One region of the Erwinia sp. TECH1 genome, then DNA from elsewhere that is predicted to be linked to it. Evidence: riboswitches for the same ligand, from Rfam matches in the RefSeq annotation. Region 1 holds a riboswitch; each other region holds the start of a gene.

Region 1 (5,855 bases):
CTTGTGGGCAAATGTGATACGAGTCGCTTCATTCAGATCCATAGCTTTTAAGGTTTCAGGGGGGACCCATGCGATTTCCTGAAACTCCTCGTTAAAAGTAATATTTCGATTAGTACTGATGCAGTCAAATATAAGATAAATCATATAAATTTCTTCAGTTTTGCCATCCGGGTACGTTTTGGTTCGGATGTCATCACGAAAAGTCCAGGGCTGAATATCTGTGATGCATAGCTCCTCGCCTAACTCTTCATTTATTTCGCGCCTCAGGGCTTCTTCCAGTGTTTCGCCCGCCTCCATCCCTCCACCAGGCAAGGCCCACTGCCCCGGAAAAACACCACGATCCGCAGCCATTTTACAAAGCAAATACTCACCTTCGTTTTGAATCACAGGACATACGATTATCCTCTGTCGCATTTTATTTCCTTAATATCGCTATTTATCCATTAAAGTATCAGGAGGTTTTAACATGTTATTGACCTCAACTTAGGTCAGTTTTCCGAAAGGCTATCCGTAATTTCCCGTTTTGATATCTATGCGATTTTATCCGAGTTATGTTCTTTATTACTCTGTGCTGATTACTCGTTTTATTACTGCGGATATTCGGGAAGCTCAGTAACCTCGCAGGAGAAAGGATTGCGTGCTCAGGGTACGCTCAGCTGAAGCAATTTTAAAGCCATTACGTTTATTTTTGCGGGGTCAGGAAGAAAAGGAGAGGTCGCCCCCTCCTTCCCATTTTTAGCGCAGCGTGCCCGACGTTTCGGTCGCTTCTGCGTGCTCCAGCGCGACAGGAATGCTTTTATAAGCCGGAATACCGCTTTCGGTATCGAAGCTGTCCAGCGGCACCAGCACGTTGGCTTCCGGATAGTAGGCCGCGACCGAGCCAGGCGCCATGTCGTAAACCACTATCGTCAGATTATCCAGGCGTCGCGAGGTCTGCTTGCCGTCCGGATCGAGCGCCACCATATGCACCTTGTCGCCGACCCGCAGGCGGCGTTTTTCTGCCTCATCTGCCGAGATAAACAGCACGTCCCGCCTTCCCGTCACGCCGCGATAGCGATCGTTCAGCCCGTACAGCGTGGTGTTGTACTGATCGTGACTGCGCAGCGTCGTCAGCACCAAATCGTGGCACTTCAGCGAACGCGGATCCTCGTTAATGCCCTGCATGATCTTAAACTGCGCTTTACCCGACGGCGTCAGCCATTTGCGTTCCGACGCGGCGTTGTAAAGACGGAAGCCGCCCGGCTGTAGGATCTTGCGGTTAAAATCCTCAAAGGCCGGGAAAACGGCTTCGATAGCCTGGCGGATAAAGCTGTAGTCGCCGATCATTCTGTCCCAGTTCACCTTAGTGTTGGGCAGCGTGGCTTTCGCCAGACCCGCTACGATGGCCGGCTCCGACTTCAGCCATTCCGAAGCGGGCTTCAGCGAGCCGCGCGAGGCGTGCACCATCGACATGGAATCTTCCACGGTCACGCTCTGCTCGCCCGATGCCTGCCTGTCGATTTCGGTTCGGCCAAGCACCGGCAGCAGATAGTTATGTTTGCCCAACAGCAGATGCGAGCGGTTCAGCTTGGTCGCCATATGCACCACCAGATCCAGCTTGCGCATCGCCTCGAAGGTTTGCTGCGGATCGGAGATCGCCTCCGCCAGGTTGCCGCCCAGGCAAAGCAGTGCTTTGGAGTGGCCGTCGCGGATCGCCTGAATAGCCTGCACCGCACCGTGTCCATGTTTCTGCGGCGGCTTAAAGCCAAACACTTTTTCCAGGTTGTCCAGCAGCGACTGCGGCGGGATTTCAGTAATGCCGACGGTACGATCGCCCTGTACGTTAGAGTGGCCGCGCAGTGGGCAGATGCCCGCGCCTTTCTTGCCGATATTGCCACGCATCAACAGCAGGTTAGCGATTTGCTGTACATTTTGCGTGCCGTACTGGTGCTGGGTGATACCCATGCCGTAACAGATAATGGTTCTTTCTGCTTTGGCATACAGGTGGGCAATATTCTGGATCTCTTCAAACGTCATACCGGAGACTTTCAGAATATGCGGCCAGTCGGTGGCATCCAGGTCCGCCTTCAGGGCGTCAAAACCTTCGGTATGTTCGCTGATAAAGCTTTCGTCCAGCACGCCGGGCTCTCCGGCCGCCAGCGCCCGCTCGTGCATCACCAGCAGACACTTCATCACGCCTTTCAGCATGGCGGCATCGCCGCCAACGCGCACTTTGTAATAGGTAGAAGCGAGCGTGGTGGAGCTGAGCGACAGCATTTCTACCGGGCTTTGCGGAGAGGTAAAGCGTTCAAGCCCTCTTTCCCGCAGCGGATTGATCGCCACGATGGTTGCGCCGCGTTTGGAGACTTCACGTAGCGTACCCAGCATGCGTGGATGATTAGTGCCGGGGTTATGGCCGATACACAGCACCAGATCGCAGTGATCGAAATCTTCCAGTTCGATGGTGCCTTTGCCTATGCCGATGGACTGCGGCAGGCCGACGCTGGTCGGCTCATGGCACATATTAGAGCAATCCGGGAAATTATTAGTGCCGTATTCGCGCGCGAACAGCTGCCAGAGAAACGCTGCTTCGTTAGAAGCGCGGCCTGAGGTATAGAACTCCACGCTATCCGGATCTTCGTAGCTTTGCAGCTTTTCGCCGATTTCACGGAAGGCGGTTTCCCATTCTATAGGCTGATAGGTATCGGTGGCCGCATCGTATTTCATCGGGTGAGTCAGACGGCCTTCGCCTTCCAGCTCAAAAGCGTTGCGTTGCCAAAGCTCACTGACGGTATGGGCAGAGAAAAATTCCGGCGTGGTGCGCTTGCTGGTGGCTTCCCAGGAAACGGCCTTGGCGCCATTTTCGCAAAATTCAAAGGAGGAACCGTGCTGAGGATCGGGCCACGCGCAGCCGGGACAATCGAAGCCCTGCGGCTGGTTGACTTTAAACAACGCGATCACGTCCTGTTTGACCGACATCTGGCCGCGGATCGCGTCGGCAACGGCCTTTAACGCTCCCCACCCCCCCGCTGAACCACCGTAAGGCGCTATTCCAATAGTCTTATTTTGTTGTTTCATACGACTCCGCATCACATTACAAACCAGTTTTTAGCTTAGAACAGCATGCGGCTTCCGACCGGTTTTTTGCTTTCAGAATGTTACCGAATGGCGCTATTAATAACCCATAGAGGCCAGCGACCTGAATCCACAATGGTGCTGAGCCTGCGCATTGTAAACAGAAAGTAAATACCGTATAACAATACGCACCGAGGGGTGTCCTGTTACGGGCTGAGATGGCGCAAGCCGAACCCTTTGAACCTGATCTGGGTCATGCCAGCGAAGGGACGGCTGAGCCAGATAACGCACGTTCCCGCGCCTGACCGGATCTCAAGTATTGAGGAGGTTCCGTGTTTGACGGTTTCTACGGACGGCTGCGTCAACAGACCGGCGATCGCTGGCTGCACTATATCCATCACCCTTTTGTTCGCCAGCTGGCTGACGGCACCCTGCCTGCGTCGGCTTTTCGCCGTTACCTTATCCAGGACTATCTGTTCCTTATCCATTTTGCCCGCGCCTACGCGCTGCTGGTCAGCAAATTTCAAACGCTGCCGGAGATGCGTGCGGCAATCCGCTCGCTGAACGCCATCGTCGACGAACTGCCGCTCCACGTGCGCTACTGCGCGCAGTGGGGCCTGACCGGGAAGGCGATGGCGGCGGAAACCGAGGCGCCAGAAACGCTAAATTATACCCGCTATGTGCTGGATATTGGTCACGCGGGCGACGCGCTCGATCTGTTGACCGCCCTGATGCCCTGCGTGGCTGGCTATGCCGAGATCGGCGTCGGCTTGCTGAACGATACGCAAACCGTATTGACCGGCAATCCCTACGCGCCGTGGATTGAAAACTATGGCGCTCCGCTTTACCTGAGCGGCGTGCAGGCTTCGCTGACGCTGTTTGAAAACCTGGCCGCCCAGCGCGGCGGCGCGAGCCGCTTTGAGGCGCTGGCGGGAATATTCGCCACCGCGACACGGCTGGAAACGGCATTCTGGCAGATGGGGCTTGATGCTGCCTGTGCTACGCCGGAAGCGCGATGACGCCGGGTATAGAGGTGAAGGCGGTCAGCCTGCATTTTAGCGATCGTACGTTATTTAAGCAGCTGAGCTTTACGCTGGCAGGTGGCCGCTTTACTTCTCTGCTTGGCCCCAGCGGCGTCGGTAAAAGCAGCCTGCTGAAGATCATTGCGGGGCTGCTTGCACCCTCGACAGGATCGGTGCTGGGTAGCGATGGGCTGCCGGTTGCCGGACGCATCGCCTGGATGGGACAGCGGGATCTGCTCTATCCGTGGCTTAGCGCGATCGATAATGTCGCGCTGGGTGCGCGTTTACGCGGCGAGAAAGCTGACAGACAATGGGCAGAACATCTGCTTGAACGCGTGGGCCTGGCTGGCAATGCCGGCGCGCTGCCCACCACGCTGTCGGGCGGGATGCGTCAGCGTGTCGCGCTCGCCCGGACCTTGTACGAGCGACGGCCCATTGTGCTAATGGATGAACCCTTTTCCGCTCTTGATGCCATTACCCGCGCCCAAATTCAGGCGCTGGCCGCAGAGCTGCTGGCCGACTGCACCGTGCTGCTGATTACGCACGATCCAGTAGAAGCCTGTCGCCTCAGTCATCGCCTGCTGATCCTTTCTGCTGCCGGGCTTAGCGAGCTTCCTGAGCTGGCTGGTCAGCCGCCGCGAGCGCCCGACGATCCCAATTTATTGCGTAGCCAGGCGCAGCTTATGCGCCAGCTGACAGAGGACATGGCATGAATGCAGCAACGATACGCCGTGGCGTCACGGTATTTGTCGGGCTGATGGCGCTGTGGCAGCTGGCCACGCCTGGCAGCATCCCGGCTTTTCTGTTGCCCTCGCCCATCGCCGTGGCTGCGGCTATGCGGGATAACGCTGGCTATCTCGCTTACCACACGCTTATTACCGCTACTGAAATCGCCGGCGGGCTTATCGCGGGCGTGCTGCTCGGCGCCCTGCTGGCGCTGCTGATGACCTTTTCGCCCGGCCTGCAACGCTGGCTGATGCCGCTGGTATTGACCAGCCAGGCGATCCCCGTGTTTGCGCTGGCGCCGCTGCTGGTGCTCTGGTTTGGCTTCGGCATCAGCGCCAAAATTGTGATGGCGATCCTGGTGATTTTTTTCCCGGTTGCCTCCGCTTTTTTTGATGGCTTACGGCGGGTCGAACAGGACTATCTGGATCTGGCGCGCACGATGGGTGCCTCTTCCGCTTCGCAGCTGCGGCATGTGCGGCTGATGGCGGCGCTGCCGGCCTTTGGCTCAGGGCTGCGGATGGCGGTCGCCGTCGCGCCCATTGGTGCGATTGTCGGCGAATGGGTGGGCTCCGCCGAAGGATTGGGGTTTGTAATGCTGAATGCTAACGCGCGAATGCAGAGCGATCTCTGCTTCGCCGCCCTGTTTGTGCTGGTAGCCATGACGATTGCGCTCTGGCTGAGTACCGATATCCTGCTGCGCCGCCTGATCCGCTGGTCGCCGGAGCGTTAATCACCGTAAGGACAAGATAATGAAAAAAGCTTTAGTTTGTGGGCTGGTGGTAGCAACGTTATCTCCTTTCACCAGCGCGGCGCAAAAGCTGACGCTGATGCTGGACTGGTATGTTAATCCCGATCACGCGCCGATTATGGTGGCGCAGCAGACTGGCGCGTTTAAGGCTCAGGGGCTGGATGTGACGATTATTCCGCCTTCCGATCCGGCGTTGCCGCCACGTCTGGTCGCGGCCGGTAAGGTGGATCTGGCGGTGACCTATCAGCCACAGCTGCACTTTTTTGCCGACCAGGGCTTACCGCTGGTACGCGTCGGCACGCTGA
Region 2 (5,855 bases), 750 kb from region 1:
GCAATGCCCATCTGCTGAGCTTTCAGCATGATCGGCGTACCGTGCGCATCGTCGGCGCAGATGAAGTAAACCTCGTTGCCGCGCATTCGCTGGTAACGGACCCAAATATCCGCCTGGATATGCTCGAGCATGTGGCCGAGATGAATAGAACCGTTGGCGTAAGGGAGTGCGCACGTTACCAATATTTTTTTCGCGACTTGAGTCATAGTGAGACTTGCTATACCTGTTTAAAATAGGGGGTTCCGATGTTACCCGAAAGGCCCGGCCTGCGTAAACAACGCCGCGCCGACCGTGCCGTTTTTTACTGCCTGCCGCCGACAGCCTTATCTGATATGCTCTGAATAACGTCACAGAAAAAAAGGAGCCGGGATGATGCCTCAATCCCAACATTCACCTGAAGCGCTGCGCGCGATAGTGATGGGCGTTTTAACCACGTTTGAACATCCGACGCTACAGCGCAACCTCACCGCGCTGAAGGCGCTGCACCATTGCGCAATGCTGGACAACACCCTGCATATTGAACTGCTGATGCCTTTCGCCTGGCACAGCGGCTTTGAAGCCTTAAAGGAGAGCGCCAGCGCGGAGCTGCTGCGCCTGACTAATGCCACCGCCATCAGCTGGAAGCTGAGCCTGGATATCGCCACGCTGAAAAGGGTGAAGAACCAGCCAGGCGTAAAGGGCGTGAAAAATATTATTGCCGTCAGCTCCGGCAAGGGCGGCGTCGGCAAATCCAGCACGGCGGTCAACCTGGCGCTGGCGCTGATGGCCGAAGGCGCGAAAGTCGGCCTGCTGGATGCGGATATCTATGGCCCGTCGATCCCTGATATGCTCGGCACGCAAAACGAACGGCCTACCTCGCCGGACGGTACGCATATGGCGCCGATTATGGCGCACGGGCTGGCGACCAACTCTATCGGCTATCTGGTGACCGATGACAACGCGATGGTGTGGCGCGGGCCGATGGCCAGCAAGGCGCTGATGCAGCTGCTGAACGAAACGCTGTGGCCGGATCTGGACTACCTGATCCTGGATATGCCGCCAGGCACGGGCGATATTCAGCTGACGCTGGCGCAAAACGTGCCGGTGACCGGCGCGCTGGTGGTGACCACGCCGCAGGATATCGCGCTGATCGACGCCCGTAAGGGGATTGTGATGTTTGAAAAGGTCAGCGTGCCGGTGCTGGGCATCGTCGAGAACATGAGCGTGCACGTGTGCAGCAACTGCGGTCATCACGAGCCGATTTTCGGCAGCGGCGGCGCGCTGGCGCTGGCGGAACAGTATCACACGCGCCTGCTGAGCCAGCTGCCGCTGCACATCACGCTGCGCGAGGATCTGGACGACGGAATGCCGACGGTGGTGCGCCGTCCCGACAGCGAATTTACCTGGCTGTATCGCCAGCTGGCAGGCCAGGTCGCCGCACAGCTCTACTGGGATGGCGAAGTGATCCCGGACGATATCGCTTTCCGTGTAGTCTGACGGCAAATGTGCGATACGGGCGCACCAGGCGCCCGTTTTCTTTTACAGCACGTAGTGCAGCAGCAGATATTCTCCCTGTTCGCCTTCACCGCTGCTGATAACCTGCCAGCCGTGACCCTGATAAAAAGCCAGCGCCCGGTCGTTTGCCTTAAGGCACTTTAGCGCGCCGGTCGACGTGAAGCCGGCCTGCACCGCCTCCAGCAGCTCGCTGCCAATACCCTGACCCTGACACGCCGGGTCGACAAATAAACTGTGCAAAAAATTATCGGCGGGCAGCAGCGCGGCAAAGCCCGTGCGGTGGCCGTCGTGCTCGGCGACCAGGATGCGTTCGCCCAGCGTTACGCGGTCGAAATCCTCCAGCTGCCAGGCGCTGCCGTCAAGCCAGTGCCAGTTCGCCTTGCGGGCGGCCAGAAACAGCGTGCGCAGAAAAGGGCGGTCGGCTTCGGTAAAGGCGCGTACCGTCATCCGTTCTCTCCCCAGACGGGCTTTACGTGTCTTTCGCCCTCAATGCCCGTGCCGCGATAGTCATAATCGATTTTGCCCGCTTCAAAAAGCTGATCCAGCAGGCGGAAATTGTCGGGGGGCGTAACGTTACAGCGGCTATTCAGCACGGTATCCTGAATGGTAAAGGCACGATCGCCGCGCGCTATCTGTTGCAGATAGTGCAGCATTTGCAGCGCCGCGACGCTGATGCCGTATTGTTCATTAAGCGGTCTTGTCATCTTACTTCTCGTCAGGACAGGGATGGCGTTCAGATTAGCGAATGGGCGGACTTTATCAAAAGCCGCTACGGGATCGGAGAGTATGACGCAAAAATTCCCGGCGGCAAAAGAGACCGCCGGAAAATAATCAGAAATTCACCGTCACGCCGCCAGCCAGCAGCCAGTCGTTGGCGCCTTCCCGTTGCAGCCTGCGCTGATGGTTGAGGCGGGTGGAGAAGGTCACATTGTCGGTAACGGCCAGCCTGGCCTCCGCTTGCACAGCCAGCGCATCGCCGCCGTTGCCGGTACGGAAGGCGTCACGGTTGTGGCCATCGCTAACGGTTACTTTGCCCTGGCCTGCCGGACGATGAAGCCAGTGCATGTCCATGCCCAGATGCAGGGTGCCAGGGACTATCGGCAGCGTGTAATCCCAGGCCAGGCCGCCAATCCATGCCGTCCGCCGCTGCTGCTGCTGGCGCTGGCGCTGGCAGCAGTGTAAACCCTGGCGCTATCTGCGTTAGCAAGCCGTTCCGCGCTTGCGTAAAACAGCGCGTTTCCCTATGCTGGCAAGCACTACGACTCGGGGTGCCCTTCCTTGTGAAGGCTGAGAAATACCCGTTGAACCTGAACTGGATAATGCCAGCGGAGGGAAGTCAGATGCTTTATCGCATCGCCTTCTTGATCGCCGGTTGGGAGCGCTATGATCCAACCTACTCACTATACGGCCAGCCCGGCCGCGTCTCTTGCTCTGTTCCGCCAGCGGTCGCCGCTGGTTCACTGCCTGACCAATGATGTGGTACAAAGCCTGACGGCTAACGTGCTGCTGGCGCTGGACGCGTCGCCCGCGATGGTGACTGAACCTGTGGAAGCGGCACAGTTCAGCGCCATTGCCGATGCCGTGCTGATCAACGTCGGCACGCTGACCGCTGCACGTAGCGAAGCGATGCTGGCCGCGGTGCAGGGAGCGACGGCGGCAGGCCGACCGTGGACGCTGGATCCGGTTGCCGTCGGCGCGCTGACTTTTCGCAGCGATTTTTGCCAGCGGCTGCTGGCATTCCGTCCTGCCGCCATTCGCGGCAACGCCTCTGAAATTATGGCGCTGGCCCGACAGGCGGTTTCCGGTCGCGGCGTCGACAGCCAGCATCATCCTTCCGCCGCGCTGGAGGCCGCTATTCAGCTGGCGCAGTCCAGCGGCGCGGTGGTTGCCGTGACGTGCGAAACGGATTACGTCACCGATGGACGGCGGCTGCTGGCGGTATCGGGCGGCTCTCCGCTGATGACGCGCGTGGTCGGCACGGGCTGCGCGCTCTCCGCCGTGGTGGCCGCATTTTGCGCACTGCCGGGCGACAGGCTGCTGCATATCGCTGCCGCCTGTCGGGTAATGAGCCAGGCGGGCGAGCAGGCGGCGGCGGCGGCCAACGGGCCGGGCACCTTTGAACCGCTGTTTCTCGATGCGCTCTACCGTCTGTACAAGGAGGCGGTATGAGAGTCAACGCATTGACCATCGCCGGTACGGATCCCAGCGGCGGAGCCGGGATCCAGGCCGATCTGAAAACGTTCTCCGCGCTTGAAGCCTACGGTACCAGCGTGATCACCGCGCTGGTGGCGCAGAACACCTGCGGCGTGCAGGCCGTCTATCCCGTGGCGGCCGATTTTGTTTCGGCCCAGCTAGCCTCGGTATTAAGCGACGTGCGCATCGACAGCGTCAAAATCGGTATGTTGCAGGACAGCGATATTGTGGAGGCGGTAGCAGAAGGGCTGGCAAAGGCGGCGATCCCCTGGCGGGTGTTGGATACGGTGATGCTGGCGAAAAGCGGCGATCCGCTGCTTTCCGGGCGGGCCGTGGCGACGCTGCGGGAAAAACTGCTGCCGCAGGTTTCCATTATCACGCCGAATCTGCCGGAAGCCGCTGCGCTGCTGGAGTGCTCACCGGCCCGCAACGAACAGGAGATGCTGCAACAGGGCAGGGCGCTGCTGGCGCTGGGCTGTCAGGCGGTGCTGATGAAAGGCGGCCACCTGAGCGACAACGAAAGCCCGGACTGGCTGCTGACCCCGGAAGGAGAAGAGCGCTTTACCGCGCCGCGCGTGCCGACTAAAAATACGCACGGCACCGGCTGCACGCTTTCTTCCGCGCTGGCCGCGCTGCGCCCGCGTCATACCAGCTGGCCGGGTACGGTAAGCGCAGCGAAACAGTGGCTGCAGGGCGCATTGCAGCACGCAGATACGCTGGAAGTGGGTAAAGGCATTGGCCCGGTGCATCATTTCTACCGCTGGTGGTAGCGCGCTGGAACGCTATCAGCGGGCAAACTGCTGACGGGCCGGGAGAGGATGATTAGTAGTGCATCGACGAGCGAAAACGTTACGGCTGAACCGGCGCGTGTAGCGGTAGTGATGAGACGCGCGGGTGGAAGGACGCTGACGGCCGGAACCGCTCGCCAGCCCGGCAGGATTACTCCTGTTCAAACCACGCGCCGTTTTGCTCTGCAATCGGCGTGATGGAAAAAATCATCTCCTGCAAATGATGCCGCAGCGCCCGTTCGGCGGCGTCGGCGTCTTTCGCCAGCAGCGCCTGCAGGATCTCTTCATGCTGATTGATCAGGCTTTCCGGCGGCGAAACCTTACTGAGGGTCAGGAAGCGCACGCGATCCATCGTCGCCTTGATATTTTCTACCGTTTCCCATGCCAGCTCACAGTTGATGCTCTGCGCGATAAGGCGGTGGAACTCATCATCCAGCAGCAAAAACGCCTGGCTGTCGTTGCGCTCCGCAGACAGCTTTTGCAGGCGCAAATTATGCTCCAGCCGGGCCAGCGCCTCTGGGGTCGCTTCCGTCGCCGCTCGCCTTATTACCGCCGTTTCCACCGCTTCACGAATAAAACGGCCGTCGGCAACGCGTCGCGCAGAAATCTTGCGCACAAAGGTGCCGCGCTGCGGCAGAATTTGCACCAGATCGGCCTCGGCCAGCTTAATAAAGGCTTCCCGCACCGGCTGGCGCGAGACGCTGAAACGGGCAGAAACCTCTTTTTCAGACAGTAAGGCACCCGGTGAAATCACGCAGGTCACAATATCCTGGCGTAAAAAGCGATAGATTTGCTGATTGACTGGTTCGCTGGCGGTAATGATATAGGCAGTAGACATGCGGCAATTTTCATTTCATTAGTGCGTCGCGAAGCCTGACGCTGGAAACAGCCAGTCTAATCAGCCTGCTGCGCCAGCGCCAGTTCTTTTGCCATTAAGCGGCGGTCAGCCGATAACCTGCCTGACCGTTTCTTTCGCGCCCAACTTCAGTAACAGCGCGTAGTAATGGCCGACTTTTTCGCGGAACAGCGAATTATCGGGCAGATCCTCGCCAAAAACAGCCCGCAGCGAGAGCAGAGCGGCGACGCGCTCATCGCCTTCCTGACTGTCGTTTACCCGCTGCGCCAGCTCCGCACGCAGCGGATCGTTAATGACGATTGGCTTGCCCTGCTCATCCACGCCGCCAACAAAGCGTATCCAGCCTGCCACGCCCAGCGCCAGCAGCGTAAAATCGCTGCCGTTAGCCAGATGCCAGCGAATACTGTCCAGCCAGCGCTGCGGCAGCTTTTGCGTGCCGTCGGTAGCGATCTGATAAGTGCGGTGCTTAATCGCCCGGTTGCGATAACGCGCGATCAGCGAATCCGCATAGGCTGTCAGATCCA
Region 3 (5,855 bases), 1.4 Mb from region 1:
CCCGGCCAGCAGCATCGCCGGGATCTCCAGACCCGCCGCCACGCCCATCAGCAGGCCCGCCAGCCTGTCCGGCAGGCCCAGCACGCTGCTGATATAAAGCGGCATATCAATGATATACATGGTGTTGCAGGTCCACATCAGCAGCGAGGCGATAAACAGCAGCCGCACGTCTCTGTTTTTCCACGCGCTGATTTGCGTGATAACCACCTCCGGCGACTGTTCCACTCGTGGTACGGAAGGCAGCGCAAACCAGATCAGCGCGATGCAGAGCACAAACAGCGCGGCGGCAACGGAAAACATGGTGGTAAAGCCGTAGTTCAACGCCAGCGCGAAAGAGAGCGGCGGGCCGATCACCCACGCCAGCGAAAGCTGGGCGCGCATTACCGAACTGAACATCACGACTTCACGCGCAGAGCTGTCCGCATACTCGCGCGCCAGCGCAAAAATTTGCGGCATGGCGACGCTGGCCAACGCTGACAGCAGCACGCCAAAAGTGATCAGCGTCAGATAATCGCGGTTAAAAGCGAACAGCAGCGCGTTGCCTGTCGCCATCAGACAGCAAAAGAGGATCAGCATACGTCGATCGCCACGGTTGTCCGATCGTTTCGCCAGCAGCAGGCTGACCGCAATACCGGCAATTGCGTTCACGGTATAAAACAGCCCCACCCAGAATGGCCGCTCGCCCACTTCGCGCGTCAGAAACAGGCTCAGCGTTGGCGCCTGTAGCGCCCCCGCGATACCCACCATAAAAGAGACAGCCATAAAAGCGAGGTAAACCGGGTTAATACGACGTTGACGCGTAAGCAACGATTTCATACCACATCCCTTGCAAATAAAGAGGCCCGCACGCGGGCGCAAACAGCAAGCATAGAAGAAAACGGGAAATGAAAAAAGCCAGCGGGCAAGACGCCTGCTGGCTGGTGAAAGCACACCTTACTCAGATATAAAGTCTTGAAAGCGCGCCATTCAAAAGAATGCCTCCCGCACTTTCATCGCTAACCAGTATTGCCTTAATATAGGGCAAGAAAAACAGGCGACTTTTCAGCAAGAGTTCCCCTTTTATGCAATCAACGCGTTTACAGCAGCAGTTTATCCGGCTCTGGCAGAGCTGCGAGGGCCAGCCGCAGGAAACCACGCTCGACCAGCTGGCGCTCCAGCTTAGCTGTTCGCGTCGCCATATGCGTAACCTGCTTGGCGCCATGCAGCAGGCGGGCTGGCTAACCTGGCAGGCAGAAGCCGGGCGCGGCAAGCGCTCGAAGCTGACGTTTCACTATACGGGCCTGGCGCTGCAGCAGCAGCGCGCGGAAGACCTGCTGGAGCAGGATCGCATCGATCAGCTGGTGCAGCTGGTCGGCGATAAAAATACCGTGCGGCAGATGCTGCTCTCTCATCTCGGCCGCAGCTTTCGCCAGGGAAAACATATCCTGCGGGTGCTCTATTATCGCTCGCTGCTGAACCTGAATCCCGCCACCGCGTTGCGTCGTTCGGAAACGCATCTGGCCCGGCAGATCTTCAGCGGCCTGACGCGCATAAATGAGGAAAACGGGGAAATCGAGCCGGATATCGCCCACCACTGGCAGTCGGTTTCTTCGCTGCACTGGCGCTTCTATTTACGCCCTGCGGTGCATTTCCATCACGGACGCGAGCTGGAGATGGCGGATGTGATCGCCACGCTGGAACGCGCGCGGACGCAGCCGCTTTTCGCCAATATCGTCCGTATTCACTCTTCCACGCCCTGGACGCTGGATATTCATCTGCACCAGCCCGACCGCTGGCTGCCGTGGCTGCTGGCGGGCGTCGGCGCGCTGATCGTGCCGAAAGAGTGGCCTTTTCTGCCCGATTTCAGCCGTCAGCCCGTCGGCACCGGGCCCTATGCCGTGGTGCGTAATCAGCAGAGCCAGCTTAAGATCGAAGCCTTCGACGCCTATTTCGGCTACCGCGCGCTGCTTGATGAGGTCAACATCTGGGTATTACCGGAAATCAGCGAGGAGCTGGTCTATTCCGGCGTCAGGCTGGAAGGCGGCAGCCTGGATGAAAAATCGGAAGAGAGCCGCCTTGAAGAAGGCTGCTATTTTCTGCTGTTCGACCAGCGTTCGCCGCTGGGACGGGACGAGCAGATCCGTCGCTGGGTCAGCGCCATCGCCAACCCGATAGCGTTGCTGAACCGTGCCGGAGCGGGCTATCAGCGCTACTGGTTTCCGGCCTACGGGCTGCTGCCGCGCTGGCATCATCGACGCGATCTGGACGCGCCGGAAAAGCCGACGGGCCTGACCTCGCTTACGCTGACCTGGTATGGCGATCATCTTGAGCATCAGGCTATTGCTAATTTGCTCCAGCCGCTGCTGGCTGCGCAAGGGGTGACGCTGGTTACGAAGCAGGTCGATTACGCCAGCTGGCATCAGGGCGAGGCGGAAAGCGACATCTGGCTGGGCAGCGCTAACTTTACGCTGCCGCTGGAGTTTTCGCTGTTTGCCCTGCTGTATGAGATCCCGCTGCTGCAACACTGCGTGCCGATTGACTGGCAGCAGGATGCGCAGCGCTGGCGCGAACAGCAGCTCCCGCTGGCCGACTGGAGCAGGCAGCTGACAGCCGACTGCTACTTTCATCCGCTTTTCCATCACTGGCTGCTGCTGGAAGGCGAACGCAGTATGCGCGGGGTGCGCATGAATACGCTGGGCTGGTTTGACTTCAAGTCCGCGTGGTTTGCACCGCCCGAATCATGATGCTTTCGCTACCCTGTAGAAATCATTAGAATAAGCCGTTCTCAACGGGGTGCGCGGCATTGGCCGACGCTGAGATAAACCCGTCGAACCTGACCCGGCTAATACCGGCGTAGGGATTTGAGAGTGCTTCACCTGCTCAGATCGCGCGTCGCCTGACCCTCAAGGAACTCCAGGTGCTAAAAAAAATCCTGCCTCTGCTGCTGCTCTGCTCGCTTTCCGCCGTTGCCGCCAAACCCGCGCTGACGGTTTATACCTATGACTCCTTCTCTTCCGAATGGGGACCCGGTCCGGCCATTAAAAAGGCTTTTGAGGCCGACTGCGGCTGCGAGCTGCGCTATGTCGCCCTGCCCGACGGCGTCGCGCTGCTGAACCGCCTGCGTATGGAAGGGAAAAACAGCCGCGCCGACGTGGTGCTGGGGCTGGATAACAACCTGCTGGACGCGGCGGAAAAAACCGGACTGTTTGCCGCCAGCGGCGTCGATACGCGCAGCGTCACCGTGCCGGGCGGCTGGTCAAACAGCACTTTCGTTCCCTACGACTACGGCTGGTTCGCCTTTGTCTATGACAAAACTAAACTGCAAAACCCGCCCAAAAGCCTGAAAGAGCTGGTCGAGGGCAGTCAGCCGCTGAAAATTATCTACGAAGATCCGCGCACCAGCACGCCGGGACTGGGCCTGCTGCTGTGGATGCAGAAAGTCTATGGCGATAACGCGCCCGCCGCCTGGCAGAAGCTGGCGCAGAAAACCGTGACCGTGACCAAAGGCTGGAGCGAGGCTTACGGCCTGTTTCTGAAGGGCGAAGCCGACATGGTGCTGAGCTACACCACCTCACCCGCTTATCATTTGATTGCCGAGAAAAAAACGCAGTATGCCGCTGCCGACTTTAGTGAAGGTCATTACCTCCAGGTGGAAGTCGCCGGGCAGCTTAAAACCAGTAAACAGCCGCAGCTGGCGCAGAAGTTTATGCAGTTTATACTGGCTCAGCCTTTCCAGCAGACCATTCCGCAGGGCAACTGGATGTATCCCGCCGTGGCGGGCAAGCTGCCGGCAGGCTTTGACACGCTGACCCTGCCGAAAACCACGCTGCAATATTCGTCGCAGGACGTCGCCAGCCATCGCAGCCAATGGATCAGCGAATGGCAACGCGCCGTCAGCCGCTAGCCAGCTATCAGCCTTCAGGCAGCCTCGTTCCTGGCTGCCTGGCCGCCACGCTGCTGGTCGCCGTGGCGCTGCTCGCCTTTATCGCGCTGGGGCGCAACGCGCCGGTCAGCGCCCGCGCGCTTTGGGAAGACAGCTATCTGTGGCACGTCCTCCGCTTTTCCTTCTGGCAGGCGTTTCTCTCCGCTTTGCTGGCGCTGACGCCCGCCGTGCCGCTGGCGCGGGCGTTGTATCGCCGCCGCTTTCCGGGCAGGCAACTCGTGCTGCGCCTTTGCGCGATGACGCTGGTGCTGCCGGTGCTGGTGGCGGTATTCGGTATCCTCAGCGTTTACGGGCGTACGGGATGGCTGGCGTCGCTGTGCGCCTGGCTGGGCGTGGACTATCACTTTACGCCTTATGGTTTGCAGGGCATTTTGTTGGCGCACGTCTTTTTTAACCTGCCGCTGGCCGCCAGGCTGCTACTGCAAACGCTGGAGCAAATCCCCACCGAACAGCGCCAGCTGGCCGCGCAGCTGGGCGTCACGGGCTGGCATCAGTTTCGCCTGGTTGAGTGGCCCTGGCTGCGGCGCCAGCTGCTGCCGGTCGGCTCGCTGATCTTTATGCTCTGCTTCGCCAGCTTCGCCACCGTGCTGGCGCTGGGCGGCGGCCCTAAGGCCACCACTATCGAGCTGGCGATTTTTCAGGCGCTGAATTTTGATTACGATCCCGGCCGCGCCGCCTTACTGGCGCTGCTGCAAATGATCTGCTGCCTGAGCCTGGTGTTGCTGAGCCAGCGGCTGAGTAAAGCGCTGCCGTCAGGCACCACTCATCTGCAAGGCTGGCGGGATAAGCAGGAAGCGCCGGGCGCGAAGCTGCTGGACGGCGTACTGCTGTTGCTGCTGCTGCTGCTGATCGCGCCGCCGCTGTTGGCCGTGACTGCCAGCGGCCTGAACAGCAACCTGTTTAGCGTCCTGCAACAGCCCGCGCTCTGGCAGGCGACCTTTACCTCGCTACGCATCGCCCTGGGCGCCGGCGTGCTCTGCGTGCTGCTGACCACGATGCTGCTGTGGAGCAGCCGCGAGCTGCGCCTGCGCCAGCAGCCTTTCGCGGGCCAGCTGATGGAGCTGAGCGGGATGCTGATCCTGGCGATGCCGGGGATCGTGCTGGCGACCGGTTTTTTCCTGTTGCTGAACGATACCCTCGGTCTGCCGCAGTCTGCGGACGGCATTGTTATCTTTACCAATGCGCTGATGGCCGTGCCCTACGCGATGAAAGTGCTGGAAAATCCTTTGCGCGATATCGCCGAGCGCTACAGCCGCCTTTGTCTGGCGCTGGATATTCGCGGGCTGAACCGTCTGCGGCTGATCGAGCTGCGCGCGTTAAAACGGCCGCTGGCGCAGGCGCTGGCGTTTGCCAGCGTGCTGTCGGTCGGCGATTTCGGCGTGGTGGCGCTGTTCGGCAATGAAGATTTCCGCACCCTGCCGTTCTGGCTTTACCAGCAGATGGGCGCCTATCGCAGCGAAGATGGCGCGGTGACCGCGCTGCTGCTGCTGCTGCTCTGCTTTCTTTTGTTTACCCTGATTGAAAAACTGCCGGGACGCCATGCTGACGTTGACTAACCTTACCTGGATCTACCAGCATCTGCCGATGCGCTTTTCCCTGTCGATGCAGGCCGGGGAGCGCCTGGCGATACTTGGCCCCAGCGGCGCAGGTAAAAGCACCCTGCTGAGCCTGGTAGCGGGTTTTCTTACCGCCGACAGTGGCGAACTGCGGCTGAACGGCGAAGATCATCGCGCTACGCCGCCGGCCAGGCGGCCGGTTTCCATGCTGTTTCAGGAAAATAACCTGTTTCCCCATCTTACCGTAGCGCAAAATATCGGGCTGGGGCTGCATCCGGGGCTGCGGCTGACGGCGGAACAGCAGCGAAGCTTGCAGACGATTGCGGAGAGGGTCGGTCTGGAAGACTATCTGCCCCGTCTGCCGGGCGAGCTTTCCG

Evidence for each region. A riboswitch is a leader RNA that binds a small molecule or an ion and turns the genes downstream of it on or off. The one in region 1 is predicted to bind thiamine pyrophosphate.
Region 2: it holds a riboswitch for thiamine pyrophosphate, as region 1 does, so the genes downstream of both, thiM (hydroxyethylthiazole kinase) here and ACVWZ0_RS11355 (TenA family protein) in region 1, are expected to answer to the same signal.
Region 3: it holds a riboswitch for thiamine pyrophosphate, as region 1 does, so the genes downstream of both, thiB (thiamine ABC transporter substrate binding subunit) here and ACVWZ0_RS11355 (TenA family protein) in region 1, are expected to answer to the same signal.

Annotation. Positions count from the first base shown of each region.
Region 1 is NZ_JBSRZK010000001.1:2,420,835-2,426,689, reverse strand. Features, by position in the region: gene nudI (nucleoside triphosphatase NudI) at 1-414, opposite strand, end outside; gene ACVWZ0_RS11360 (FdhF/YdeP family oxidoreductase) at 736-3,057, opposite strand; TPP riboswitch at 3,239-3,341, shown strand; gene ACVWZ0_RS11355 (TenA family protein) at 3,387-4,073, shown strand; gene ACVWZ0_RS11350 (ABC transporter ATP-binding protein) at 4,070-4,789, shown strand; gene ACVWZ0_RS11345 (ABC transporter permease) at 4,786-5,532, shown strand; gene ACVWZ0_RS11340 (ABC transporter substrate-binding protein) at 5,552-5,855, shown strand, end outside.
Region 2 is NZ_JBSRZK010000001.1:3,170,275-3,176,129, reverse strand. Features, by position in the region: gene metG (methionine--tRNA ligase) at 1-206, opposite strand, end outside; gene apbC (iron-sulfur cluster carrier protein ApbC) at 370-1,476, shown strand; gene ACVWZ0_RS14945 (GNAT family N-acetyltransferase) at 1,519-1,941, opposite strand; gene ACVWZ0_RS14940 (hypothetical protein) at 1,938-2,198, opposite strand; gene ACVWZ0_RS14935 (hypothetical protein) at 2,326-2,559, opposite strand; gene ACVWZ0_RS14930 (hypothetical protein) at 2,554-2,676, shown strand; TPP riboswitch at 2,749-2,845, shown strand; gene thiM (hydroxyethylthiazole kinase) at 2,878-3,663, shown strand; gene thiD (bifunctional hydroxymethylpyrimidine kinase/phosphomethylpyrimidine kinase) at 3,660-4,457, shown strand; gene ACVWZ0_RS14915 (GntR family transcriptional regulator) at 4,627-5,313, opposite strand; gene ACVWZ0_RS14910 (mannitol dehydrogenase family protein) at 5,419-5,855, opposite strand, start outside.
Region 3 is NZ_JBSRZK010000001.1:1,032,164-1,038,018, reverse strand. Features, by position in the region: gene ACVWZ0_RS04775 (sugar efflux transporter) at 1-816, opposite strand, end outside; gene sgrR (HTH-type transcriptional regulator SgrR) at 1,062-2,723, shown strand; TPP riboswitch at 2,759-2,857, shown strand; gene thiB (thiamine ABC transporter substrate binding subunit) at 2,897-3,883, shown strand; gene thiP (thiamine/thiamine pyrophosphate ABC transporter permease ThiP) at 3,859-5,478, shown strand; gene thiQ (thiamine ABC transporter ATP-binding protein ThiQ) at 5,462-5,855, shown strand, end outside.